DNA from 4 places in the Streptococcus sp. Marseille-Q5619 genome. Region 1 is predicted to be linked to each of the others. Evidence: predicted binding sites of a transcription regulator. Region 1 holds the regulator's gene; each other region holds the start of a gene.

Region 1 (3,385 bases):
GCTAATTTCATGTACTTGAAAGACTACGTTAAAGAATTTGACTACTATTCACCAGTCATCATCGCAAACAACGACTATTTGAAAGATAATAAAGAAGAAGCTCGTAAAGTCATCCAAGCTATCAAAAAAGGCTACCAATATGCTATGGAGCATCCAGAAGAAGCAGCTGATATCCTCATCAAAAATGCACCTGAACTCAAGGAAAAACGTGACTTTGTTATCGAATCTCAAAAATACTTGTCAAAAGAATACGCAAGCGACAAGGAAAAATGGGGTCAATTTGATGCAGCTCGCTGGAATGCCTTCTACAAATGGGATAAAGAAAATGGTATCCTTAAAGAAGACTTGACAGACAAAGGCTTCACCAACGAATTTGTGAAATAATGACAGAAATTAGACTAGAACACGTCAGTTATGCCTATGGTCAAGAGAGGATTTTAGAGGACATCAACCTGCAGGTGACTTCAGGCGAAGTGGTTTCCATCCTAGGCCCAAGTGGTGTTGGTAAGACTACGCTTTTCAACTTAATTGCGGGGATTTTAGAAGTTCAGTCAGGGAGAATTGTCCTTGATGGTGAAGAAAATCCCAAGGGGCGCGTGAGTTATATGTTGCAAAAGGATCTGCTCTTGGAGCACAAGACGGTGCTTGGTAATATCATTCTTCCTCTCTTGATTCAAAAAGTGGATAAGGCGGAAGCTATTGCCCGCGCGGATGAAATTCTTGCGACCTTCCAGTTGACAGCTGTAAGAGATAAATACCCTCATGAACTCAGTGGTGGGATGCGTCAGCGTGTAGCCTTGCTTCGAACTTACCTTTTCGGGCACAAGCTCTTTCTCTTGGATGAGGCCTTTAGCGCTTTGGATGAGATGACCAAGATGGAACTCCATGCTTGGTATCTTGAAATTCACAAGCAGTTGCAGCTAACAACCTTGATTATTACTCACAGTATCGAGGAGGCCCTTAATCTCAGCGACCGCATCTATATTTTGAAAAATCGCCCTGGGCAGATTGTTTCAGAAATTAAACTAGATTGGTCTGAAGAAGAGGACAAGGAAGTCCAAAAGATTGCCTACAAACGTCAAATCTTGGTAGAATTAGGCTTGGATAAGTAGAAAAATAGGGAGTTGGTGAAGATTATCCTTTACCAGCGCCCTTTTTCTTTTAAAAATGAGAAAATTTCGGTATAATAGTCAAAGATAGTCAAGGTTTAAAGAGAGAGGTGGGTTTGTAATGAGATTTAAAAATACATCGGATCATATTGAGGCCTACATCAAGGCGATTTTAGATCAATCTGGAATTGTGGAGTTGCAACGGAGTCAGTTGGCAGATACCTTTCAGGTTGTTCCTAGTCAGATCAACTATGTGATCAAGACACGCTTTACGGAAAGTAGAGGCTACTTGGTTGAAAGTAAGCGTGGTGGCGGAGGCTACATTCGTATAGGACGGATTGAGTTTTCTAGTCATCATGAAATGCTCAGGGAGCTGCTTTACTCAATTGGTGAGCGGGTCAGTCAAGAAATTTATGAGGATATTCTACAGCTTTTGGTTGAGCAGGAATTGATGACCAAGCAGGAGATGAATTTGCTGGTAGCAGTAGCTTTGGATCGCGTTCTAGGAGAAGAAGCTCCAGTTGTTCGTGCTAATATGCTACGACAGGTCATACAAGAGGTAGATAGAAAAGGGAAGTAAGATGAACTATTCAAAAGCATTGAATGAATGTATCGAAAGTGCCTACATGGTGGCTGGCCATTTTGGAGCTCGTTATCTAGAGTCTTGGCACTTGTTGATTGCCATGTCCAATCACAGTTATAGTGTGGCAGGGGCGACTTTAAATGATTATCCATATGAGATGGACCGTTTAGAAGAAGTCGCTTTGGAACTGACTGAAACGGACTATAGCCAGGATGAAACCTTTACGGAATTGCCGTTTTCTCATCGTTTGCAGGTTCTCTTTGATGAAGCCGAATATGTAGCGTCAGTGGTTCATGCTAAGGTGCTGGGGACAGAGCATGTCCTCTATGCGATTTTGCATGATGGCAATGCCTTGGCAACTCGTATCTTGGAGAGAGCTGGTTTTTCTTATGAAGACAAGAAAGATCAGGTCAAGATTGCTGCCCTTCGTCGAAATCTAGAAGAACGGGCAGGCTGGACTCGTGAAGACCTCAAGGCTTTACGCCAACGCCATCGTACAGTAGCTGACAAACAAAATTCTATGGCCAATATGATGGGTATGCCCCAGACTCCTAGTGGTGGTCTCGAGGACTATACGCATGATTTGACAGAGCAAGCGCGTTTTGGCAAGTTAGAACCAGTCATCGGTCGGGACAAGGAAATCTCGCGTATGATTCAAATCTTGAGTCGGAAGACTAAGAACAACCCTGTCTTGGTTGGGGATGCTGGTGTCGGGAAAACTGCTCTGGCGCTTGGTCTTGCCCAGCGTATTGCTAGTGGGGATGTGCCTACGGAAATGGCTAAGATGCGCGTGTTAGAGCTTGATTTGATGAATGTCGTTGCAGGGACACGTTTCCGTGGTGACTTTGAAGAACGCATGAACAATATCATCAAGGATATTGAAGAAGATGGTCAAGTTATCCTCTTTATCGATGAACTTCACACTATCATGGGTTCTGGTAGTGGGATTGACTCAACTCTGGATGCGGCCAATATCTTGAAGCCAGCCTTGGCGCGTGGAACTTTGAGAACGGTTGGTGCCACCACTCAGGAAGAGTACCAAAAACACATCGAAAAAGATGCGGCCCTTTCTCGTCGATTCGCCAAAGTAACGATTGAAGAGCCAAGTGTTGCAGACAGCATGACCATTTTGCAAGGTTTGAAGGCGACTTATGAGAAACATCATCGTGTGCAAATCACAGATGAAGCGGTTGAAACAGCCGTCAAGATGGCGCATCGTTACTTGACTAGTCGTCACTTGCCAGACTCTGCTATCGATCTCTTGGATGAGGCAGCAGCAACAGTGCAAAATAAGTCAAGGCATGTAAAAGCAGACGATTCTGGTTTGAGTCCAGCTGACAAGGCCTTGATGGATGGTAAGTGGAAACAGGCAGCTCAGCTAATCGCAAAAGAAGAGGAAGTGCCTGTCTATAAAGACTTGGTGACAGAGTCTGATATTTTGACCACCTTGAGTCGCTTGTCAGGTATCCCCGTTCAAAAACTGACTCAAACGGATGCTAAGAAGTACCTGAATCTTGAAGCTGAACTGCACAAACGTGTCATCGGTCAAGATCAAGCAGTTTCAAGCATTAGCCGTGCGATTCGCCGCAACCAGTCAGGGATTCGTAGTCATAAGCGCCCGATTGGTTCCTTTATGTTCTTAGGGCCTACGGGTGTCGGAAAAACTGAATTAGCCAAGGCTCTGGCAGAGGTC
Region 2 (3,385 bases), on a different contig from region 1:
TGTATGGCTGGAAAAAAGAGACTGCCGAGACCTTTGCTAAATGGTTGGATATTGAACTGGAATTTGAAGGTTCAGGTTCCGTTGTTCAGAAGCAAGATGTTCGGACTAATACAGCTATCAAAAACATTAAAAAAATTAAATTAACTTTAGGAGACTAATATGTTTATTTCTATTAGTGCTGGAATTGTGACATTTTTACTAACTTTAGTAGGAATTCCGGCCTTTATCCAATTTTATAGAAAGGCGCAAATTACAGGCCAGCAGATGCATGAGGATGTTAAACAGCACCAGGCAAAAGCTGGGACTCCTACAATGGGGGGACTTGTTTTCCTCATTGCTGCAGTTGTGGTGAGTTTCCTCGTCGCTCTTTTTTCGAAACAATTGACCAATAATGTTGGTATGATTTTGTTTATTTTGGTCTTGTATGGCTTGGTTGGTTTTTTAGATGACTTTCTCAAGGTCTTCCGAAAGATCAATGAGGGGCTAAACCCCAAACAGAAATTGGCTCTTCAGCTGCTAGGTGGCGTCATTTTCTACCTTTTTTATGAGCGTGGGGGCGATATGCTCTCTGTCTTTGGCTACCAAGTGCATTTAGGGATTTTCTATATTATCTTCGCTCTTTTCTGGCTAGTTGGTTTTTCAAACGCAGTCAACTTGACAGATGGTATTGACGGTCTAGCTAGTATTTCCGTTGTGATTAGCTTGTCAGCTTATGGAGTTATTGCCTATGTGCAAGGTCAGATGGATATTCTTATGGTGATTCTGGCCATGATTGGTGGTTTACTCGGTTTCTTTGTCTTTAACCATAAGCCTGCCAAGGTCTTTATGGGGGATGTGGGAAGTTTGGCTCTCGGTGGAATGTTGGCAGCTATCTCTATGGCCCTCCACCAAGAATGGACTCTCTTGATTATCGGAATTGTTTATGTTTTTGAAACAACTTCGGTTATGATGCAAGTAAGTTATTTCAAAATGACTGGTGGCAAACGTATTTTTCGTATGACGCCTGTGCATCACCATTTTGAGCTTGGAGGATTGTCTGGTAAAGGAAATCCTTGGAGCGAGTGGAAGGTTGACTTCTTCTTTTGGGGAGTGGGACTTCTAGCAAGTCTCCTGACGCTAGCAATTTTGTATTTGATGTAAGAATGGCACCCTGATGTTTCAGGGTGTTTTTGCATTCTAAAAAATATTGGTCAATTAAAGTCAAATACCTTGACCTTTTCTGACTAATGTAGTATATTATGAACGTAAGGTAAATGAAAGCCTTACTCGAACGCTTATACTCAATAAAAATCAAAGAGCAAACTAGGAAGCTAGCTGCAGGTTGCTCAAAATACTGTTTTGAGGTTGCAGATAGAGTTGACGTGGTTTGAAGAGATTTTCGAAGAGTATTCTTTAAAGTAAAATAGAAAGAGGTGTGTCTATGTTTAATCTAGAAATCTTCAGAAGTAAAGATAGTCTACTCCTGCTTGAAAAAGAAAAACCAGAAATAGTACCTAGAGTAGCCATTTAGCTAGTCTAAATTTTTTAAAACAAAGGTCAAAGATAGTCAATATCGGTAATCATAACTAAGTAAACAAAAAGAGGTAAAGAATATGAACAACAACTTTAATAAATTTAACAACATGGATGATTTATTTAACCAATTGATGGGTGGCATGCGAGGATATAGTTCTGAAAATCGTCGTTACTTGATTAATGGACGTGAAGTGACACCTGAGGAATTCGCTCACTATCGTGCAACTGGTCAATTGCCAGGAAATGTAGAAATCGATGGAGAAATGCAACAACAGGCTTCAGGTATGAAACAAGACGGTGTTCTTGCTAAACTAGGTCGAAACTTGACAGCGGAAGCTCGTGAGGGCAAGTTGGATCCTGTTATCGGACGAAATAAGGAAATTCAAGAAACATCTGAAATCCTTTCACGCCGTACCAAAAATAATCCTGTACTTGTTGGAGATGCAGGTGTTGGTAAGACAGCTGTTGTCGAAGGCCTAGCGCAAGCCATTGTGAATGGCGATGTTCCAGCTGCTATCAAGAACAAGGAAATTATTTCCATTGACATCTCAGGTCTTGAGGCTGGTACTCAATATCGTGGTAGTTTTGAAGAAAACGTTCAAAACTTAGTCAATGAAGTGAAAGAAGCAGGGAATATTATCCTCTTCTTTGATGAAATTCACCAAATTCTCGGTGCTGGTAGCACTGGTGGAGACAGTGGTTCTAAAGGACTTGCGGATATTCTCAAGCCAGCTCTTTCTCGTGGTGAATTGACAGTGATTGGGGCAACAACTCAAGACGAATACCGTAACACCATTTTGAAGAATGCCGCTCTTGCTCGTCGTTTCAACGAAGTCAAGGTAAATGCTCCTTCAGCAGAGGATACATATAAAATTCTTCAAGGAATTCGTGACCTCTATCAACAACACCATAATGTCATCTTGCCAGACGAAGTTTTGAAAGCAGCAGTGGATTATTCTGTCCAATACATTCCACAACGTAGCTTGCCAGATAAGGCTATTGACCTTGTCGATGTAACGGCTGCTCACTTGGCGGCTCAACATCCAGTAACAGATGTGCATGCTGTTGAACGTGAAATTGAGGCAGAAAAAGACAAGCAAGAAAAAGCAGTTGAGGCAGAAGATTTTGAAGCAGCCCTAAACTATAAAACACGTATCGCAGAATTGGAAAAGAAAATCGAAAACCACACAGAAGATATGAAAGTGACTGCAAGTGTCAACGATGTGGCTGAATCTGTAGAACGAATGACGGGTATCCCAGTTTCACAAATGGGAGCATCAGACATCGAACGTTTGAAAGATATGGCTCATCGCTTGGAACACAAGGTGATCGGTCAAGACAAGGCAGTTGAAGCAGTGGCTCGTGCTATCCGTCGTAACCGTGCTGGTTTCGATGAAGGCAATCGCCCAATCGGTAGTTTCCTCTTTGTAGGACCAACTGGGGTCGGTAAGACAGAGCTTGCTAAGCAATTGGCGCTGGATATGTTTGGGACCAAGGATGCAATCATCCGTTTGGATATGTCTGAATACAGTGACCGCACAGCCGTATCTAAGCTAATCGGTACAACAGCCGGATATGTAGGATATGATGACAATAGCAATACCTTGACAGAACGTGTTCGTCGTAATCCATACTCTATCATTCTCTTGGACGAAATTGAAAAGGCTGATCCTCAAGTGATCACTCTTCTCCTCCAAGTCTTGGATGATGGTCGTTTGACAGATGGTCAAGGAAATACAGTGAACTTCAAGAATACGGTGATTATCGCAACTTCAAACGCAGGCTTTGGTTACGAAGCTAACTTGACAGAAGATGCTGATAAACCAGAATTGATGGATCGTTTGAAACCTTACTTCCGTCCAGAATTCCT
Region 3 (3,385 bases), on a different contig from region 1:
AATCTTTAGTTCGTTGTTCTTGGGTTTGTTCAAAAATCTGCTCAGGTGTTCCGTCTTCAACAACCACACCGTCTGCCATAAAGATGACACGGTCTGCCACCTCACGGGCAAATCCCATCTCATGCGTTACGATAACCATGGTCATTCCTGTCTTGGCAAGGTCTTGCATAACAGCCAATACCTCACCTACCATCTCAGGGTCCAAGGCTGAAGTTGGCTCATCAAAGAGCAAAACATCAGGTTCCATGGCCAACCCACGCGCGATGGCAATCCGTTGTTGCTGGCCACCTGACAAACTCTGTGGATAAGCATCTGCCTTATCTGGCAAACCAACTTTTTCCAAAAGCTCTTGGGCTCTCTTCTCAGCAACAGCCTTGCTTTCACCTTTGGTCTTGATAGGTGACAAGGTGATATTTTCCATCACAGTCATATTAGGAAAGAGATTGAATTGTTGGAAAACCATGCCCATCTTCTCACGCATGGCAAACAGGTCATTCTTCTTGTCCGTAATATCAACTCCCTCAAAGATAACCTTCCCCTTGGTTGCTTCTTCCAACAAATTCATAGAGCGAAGCAAGGTAGATTTCCCGCTCCCTGAAGGACCGATGATAACGACAACTTCTCCTCTTTTAATCTCGAGGTTGATGCCCTTCAATACTTCATTCTTTCCAAATGATTTATGTAAATTTTCAATTTTTATCAAGGTTTCTGTCATTATTTTTTATCTCCTTGTCCCATACGTTTTTCAAAAGCTTTCAAGGCTACTGTCAAAATAGAGGTCATAATCAAGTAGTAAAAGGCTGCAAATAAAAGTGGTGTTAAAGGTAGATAGGTTGTTGTGGAAACTGTTGTAGCTCCATTCCACAACTCCATAACACCGATAGCTGATAAGAGGGAGCTGTCCTTGATAATGGTAATAAATTCGTTCCCCAATGCTGGCAAGATATTTTTGATTGCTTGTGGCAAAATCACATATCTCATAGCGTTTTTAGGACGAATCCCTAACGAATAAGCTGCCTCTAGCTGACCTTTTGGAACCGCATTGATTCCTGCACGAACAGTCTCAGAAACATAAGCACCACTATTCATAGAGATAATCAAAATCCCTGGAATCAGACGAGAAAGGTCAACACCCAAAATTCCAACCTGAATAGTCGGAGCATTGATATGCATAAGGGCAAAGGCAATCATAATCTGAACCATCATCGGTGTCCCACGGAAAATCCAAACGTACAAGTTGGCGAGCCAAACAAGCGGTTTAAACTTTGAACGTTGCCCAAAAGCCAAGACAACACCCAAAATAGTTCCCAAAAAGACAACACAGATAGAAATGAGAACCGTCACAACAGCCCCATAGTTAAAATAAGGTAAATACTTAGGTAAAAAAGAAAAATTCATAGTCACACTGCTTTCTAAAATAGAGTACTGTATGATTATAACATGCATTGAATTAAAATTCAAATCTTTTATCCAATTTATTTAAAAATCTTTAAACTAGCAGAATTAGCGAGAAATCTTAGTTTTTTCTAGTCAAGTTGGCCTCCTTTATGGTAAAATAGTAACGATAAGAAATGAAGGAGAATCAAAATGGAATCACATTTGGTTAGAATCATCAACCGCCTTGAAGCAATGGCAAACGATGGCGGAAATTTAAAACGTAATTTTGAACGCGAAGGAGTTGTTGTTGCAGAAGTTGCGTACAGCCACGACGAAGAAAACGGCTCAATCTTTACCCTTCGTGACGTAGAAGCTCGCGAAACTTATACTTTTGATAGCATTGACTTAATTGCAATGGAGATTTACGAACTCCTTTACTAATGTAAAACAAGCAGGATTACCCCCTGCATGTCTAACCAAAATCCTTTTTGTCTCACAAATAGGATTTTTTTTATAGTCCAAATTCACAAAGATCTTCGTTGTAACAACTTCTCAAAGCTGCAATGTTTTTACTTGCTTTACACCCCAATCCTGTTATAATGAGAGTATAGAAATTTGACTATTTTTGACCTTTGAACAGGTCAGGCTAAAGAAAGAAATGAGGTAGATGTATGCTTTGTCAAAACTGTAAAATTAACGACTCAACAATTCATCTTTACACCAATCTCAATGGAAAACAAAAACAAATTGACCTCTGTCAAAACTGCTACAAGATTATCAAGACTGATCCTAATAACAGTCTTTTTAAAGGCATGACGGATCTGAACAATCGTGACTTTGATCCCTTTGGCGATTTCTTCAATGACCTAAACAATTTCAGGCCTTCTAACAATACTCCTCCAACTCCCCCAACCCAATCAGGTGGAGGTTACGGTGGAAACGGCGGTTATGGTTCTCAAAATCGTGGACCTGCTCAAACTCCGCCACCTAGCCAAGAAAAAGGGCTGCTGGAAGAATTTGGTATCAACGTAACTGAGATTGCCCGTCGTGGAGACATTGACCCCGTTATTGGGCGCGACGATGAGATTATCCGTGTCATCGAGATTCTCAATCGTAGAACCAAGAATAATCCTGTCCTTATCGGTGAACCTGGTGTCGGAAAAACGGCCGTTGTCGAAGGCCTAGCTCAGAAAATCATCGATGGCGATGTGCCACATAAACTCCAAGGTAAACAAGTTATCCGTCTGGATGTGGTTAGCCTGGTTCAAGGAACGGGTATCCGTGGACAATTTGAAGAACGCATGCAAAAACTCATGGAAGAAATTCGCAAACGTGAGGACATCATCCTCTTTATCGATGAAATCCATGAAATTGTCGGTGCTGGTTCTGCAGGCGATGGCAATATGGATGCAGGAAATATCCTCAAGCCCGCCCTTGCTCGTGGGGAACTGCAACTGGTCGGTGCTACTACCCTCAATGAATACCGTATCATTGAAAAGGATGCTGCCCTAGAGCGTCGTATGCAACCTGTTAAGGTCGATGAACCAACAGTGGAAGAAACAATCACTATCCTCAAAGGTATTCAAAAGAAATACGAAGACTACCACCACGTTCAGTATACCGATGCTGCAATTGAAGCAGCTGCAACTCTTTCCAATCGTTACATCCAAGATCGCTTCTTGCCTGATAAGGCCATTGACCTCCTAGATGAAGCTGGTTCTAAGATGAACTTGACCTTGAATTTTGTGGATCCTAAAGTAATTGATCAACGCTTGATTGAGGCTGAAAATCTTAAATCTCAAGCTACACGAGAGGAAGATTTTGAGAAGGCGGCTTATTTCCGCGATCAGATTGCCAAATATAAGGAAATGCAAAAGAAAAAGGTCACAGACCAAGATACACCTATCATCAGTGAGAAAACCATTGAGCACATTATCGAACAGAAAACCAACATCCCTGTTGGTGATTTAAAAGAGAAAGAACAATCTCAACTCATCCATCTAGCCGA
Region 4 (3,385 bases), on a different contig from region 1:
TTTAAAGACAGACCTTTATCTGGTCTGGGTTCACCTTTTCCGAGAAGCAAGAAAGGAAGCCAGAGTGATTCAACTTGCCTTAGATTACCATCTGGAAAAAATCTTTGTCCAAGCCATGCAGGAGTTTCTGGAAAAATACCATGGAAAATCAAAAGGTGTCAGCTCTTATCTTCATTCCTTCTGGAGTTCAGCCATCGTCTCAGTCCTTTTAAAATGGATCAAGGATGGCATGAAGGTACCTGCTGAAAAGATTGCAGATTTACGGTTACCATTTTTTAAAAAATAGAGAAAAAGGAGAAGAGATATGACTGAAGAAAGACTAGCATGGGATGAGTATTTTGCAGCCCAAGCTCTACTAATTGCCAATCGTTCCACTTGTAAACGTGCCAAAGTGGGCGCAATTCTGGTAAAGGATAATAAGGTTATTTCAACTGGTTACAATGGTTCAGTGTCAGGAACCGAGCATTGTATTGACCACGAATGTCTGGTCATTGAAGGCCACTGTGTTCGCACCCTTCACGCTGAGGTCAATGCTATCCTTCAAGGTGCAGAACGTGGTGTTCCTAAAGGCTTTACAGCCTATGTAACCCATTTTCCTTGTCTGAATTGTACCAAACAATTGCTTCAGGTCGGTTGTAAGCGTGTGGTTTATATCAACCAGTACCGAATGGACGACTACGCCCAATACCTTTATCAAGAAAAGGGAACAGAATTGACTCATTTACCACTTGAGACAGTACAGACAGCTCTTAAAGAGGCTGATTTAATGTGAAAAATTATCAAAAATAAATGGTTTAGAAAGATTTTTAAACCGTTTTTTGGTATAATAAGAAGAATAAATTGAAAGAAGGAATTCCAAAAATGGGAAAAATTGAAGTTATTAATCATCCACTGATTCAACACAAATTGTCAATCTTGCGTCGTACAGATACTTCTACAAAAGCTTTTCGTGAGCTAGTAGATGAGATTGCAATGTTGATGGGGTATGAAGTACTTCGTGATCTTCCACTAGAAGATGTAGAAATCGAAACACCAATCACAAAAACAGTTCAAAAACAATTGGCAGGTAAGAAATTGGCTATCGTTCCAATCTTGCGTGCAGGTATCGGGATGGTTGATGGACTTTTGAGCTTGGTTCCAGCTGCTAAAGTTGGCCACATCGGTATGTACCGTGATGAAGAAACGCTTCAACCAGTTGAGTACTTGGTGAAATTACCTGAAGATATTGACCAACGTCAAATTTTTGTGGTAGACCCAATGTTGGCAACAGGTGGATCAGCAATCTTGGCTGTTGACTCTCTTAAAAAACGTGGCGCATCAAATATCAAATTTGTCTGCCTTGTATCAGCACCAGAAGGTGTAAAAGCCCTTCAAGAAGCTCATCCAGATGTAGAAATCTTTACAGCAGCCTTGGATGAACGCTTGAACGAACACGGTTATATCGTTCCAGGTCTTGGAGATGCTGGGGACCGCTTGTTCGGTACAAAATAAAATCGAAAAGAAGAATGAATTGGAAAAGAATTTCCAGTCGTGAAAGGAGGTTGAATTTTTGTTTCTGTCTGATGAAAACAGAGCAAAAATTTGACCTTTTTTGACCAAGATATTATAATAGTCTTATCTTCAGTCATTTGACCAACAAAATTAAAACTCAAAAGGAGAAATAAATGATTCCTGTAGTTATTGAACAAACAAGCCGTGGAGAACGTTCCTACGATATTTACTCACGTCTTCTTAAAGACCGCATCATTATGCTGACGGGCCCAGTTGAAGACAATATGGCCAACTCAGTTATTGCCCAGTTGCTTTTCTTGGATGCCCAAGATAGTACAAAGGATATTTACCTTTATGTTAATACACCTGGGGGTTCCGTTTCAGCTGGTTTGGCAATCGTTGATACCATGAACTTTATCAAGGCAGATGTCCAAACCATCGTTATGGGAATGGCTGCATCTATGGGGACGGTCATTGCATCAAGTGGAGCAAAAGGCAAACGTTTCATGCTTCCAAATGCTGAATACATGATCCACCAACCAATGGGCGGTACAGGTGGTGGTACTCAACAAACCGATATGGCGATCGCTGCAGAACACTTGCTCAAAACTCGTAATACCTTGGAAAAAATCTTAGCTGAAAATTCAGGTCAGTCAATCGAAAAAGTCCATGCAGATGCAGAACGTGATAACTGGATGAGCGCCCAAGAAACACTTGAATATGGCTTTATTGATGAAATCATGGCCAATAATTCATTGAATTAATGATGATAGAAGGCAAACTCGACTGGGTTTGCTTTTTTTGATATAATAGGGAGAGATTTCTTAGAAAGAGGATTTATCATGTTTGAAAAAGTCAATCGATCTGGCTTGATTATCTATCTTTACTATAATCGTGATGCCAAAAAACTGCAGGATTATGGAGATATTACCTATCATTCCAAGAAACATCGTTACTTACAGCTTTATGTTCCAACTCAAGAAGTGGAGCAATTGGTCGGGCGCTTGGGCAAGGAAAAATTTATAAAAAAAGTTAGAGTTTGTCATATCCAAGAGTTGGAAACACCCTTTGTGGGCAATCTTTATCGAGAGGAAAACGTTATCATCGAAAAAGTCTAAGAAAAGTGTTGACAATTTTCTGATAATTCGGTATATTCTTAACATGCTATTTATTTAAGAATAAGGAGACAAAAAAGATGAAGAAAAAATTTGCCCTATCGTTTGTGGCGCTTGCAAGTGTAGCACTTCTTGCAGCCTGTGGAGAAGTGAAGTCTGGAGCGTCAAACGCTGCTGGTAATTCAGTAGATGAAAAGACAATCAAAATTGGATTTAACTTCGAGGAAACTGGTGCCGTAGCAGCCTACGGAACATCTGAACAAAAAGGTGCCCAATTGGCCGTTGATGAAATCAATGCAGCAGGTGGTATCGATGGAAAACAAATCGAAGTAGTCGATAAAGATAATAAGTCTGAAACTGCTGAGGCGGCTTCAGTAACAACTAACCTTGTAACCCAATCTAAAGTATCAGCAATCGTAGGACCTGCGACATCTGGTGCAACTGCAGCTGCTGTAGCTAACGCTACAAAAGCAGGTGTTCCATTGATTTCGCCAAGTGCGACGCAAGATGGATTGACTAAAGGTCAAGATTACCTCTTTATCGGAACATTCCAAGATAGCTTCCAAGGAAAAATTATCTCAAACTATGTTACTGAAAAATTAAACGCTAAGAAAGTTGTTCTTTACACTGACAATGCCAGCGACTATGCTAAAGGTATTGCTAAAGCCTTCCGTGAAGCTTACAAAGGTGAAATCGTTGCAGATGAAACTTTCGTAGCAGGTGACACAGACTTTCAAGCAGCCCTTACAAAAATGAAAGGGAAAGACTTTGATGCTATC

What was found. Region 1 encodes CtsR, which represses protease genes until heat stress. Its sites were predicted from a motif close to TTGGTCAAAAAAGGTCAAANA; they were not measured.
Region 2: a site for CtsR is predicted at 1,523-1,543, ahead of OC530_RS03635 (ATP-dependent Clp protease ATP-binding subunit). Genes of this name have one in related genera too.
Region 3: a site for CtsR is predicted at 1,990-2,010, ahead of OC530_RS01910 (ATP-dependent Clp protease ATP-binding subunit). Genes of this name have one in related genera too.
Region 4: a site for CtsR is predicted at 1,579-1,599, ahead of clpP (ATP-dependent Clp protease proteolytic subunit ClpP). Genes of this name have one in related genera too.

The regions. Positions count from the first base shown of each region.
Region 1 covers NZ_CAMPPO010000006.1:85,176-88,560, reverse strand. Annotated here, with positions in the region: gene OC530_RS08340 (ABC transporter substrate-binding protein) at 1-384, shown strand, start outside; gene OC530_RS08335 (ABC transporter ATP-binding protein) at 384-1,112, shown strand; gene OC530_RS08330 (CtsR family transcriptional regulator) at 1,231-1,689, shown strand; gene OC530_RS08325 (ATP-dependent Clp protease ATP-binding subunit) at 1,691-3,385, shown strand, end outside.
Region 2 covers NZ_CAMPPO010000002.1:535,946-539,330, reverse strand. Annotated here, with positions in the region: gene pbp2X (penicillin-binding protein PBP2X) at 1-158, shown strand, start outside; gene mraY (phospho-N-acetylmuramoyl-pentapeptide-transferase) at 160-1,140, shown strand; gene OC530_RS03635 (ATP-dependent Clp protease ATP-binding subunit) at 1,593-3,385, shown strand, end outside.
Region 3 covers NZ_CAMPPO010000002.1:156,574-159,958, forward strand. Annotated here, with positions in the region: gene OC530_RS01895 (amino acid ABC transporter ATP-binding protein) at 1-715, opposite strand, end outside; gene OC530_RS01900 (amino acid ABC transporter permease) at 715-1,398, opposite strand; gene OC530_RS01905 (DUF1797 family protein) at 1,588-1,818, shown strand; gene OC530_RS01910 (ATP-dependent Clp protease ATP-binding subunit) at 2,049-3,385, shown strand, end outside.
Region 4 covers NZ_CAMPPO010000002.1:222,689-226,073, reverse strand. Annotated here, with positions in the region: gene OC530_RS02265 (TetR/AcrR family transcriptional regulator) at 1-286, shown strand, start outside; gene OC530_RS02260 (cytidine/deoxycytidylate deaminase family protein) at 305-772, shown strand; gene upp (uracil phosphoribosyltransferase) at 862-1,491, shown strand; gene clpP (ATP-dependent Clp protease proteolytic subunit ClpP) at 1,665-2,255, shown strand; gene OC530_RS02245 (YlbG family protein) at 2,334-2,609, shown strand; gene OC530_RS02240 (ABC transporter substrate-binding protein) at 2,687-3,385, shown strand, end outside.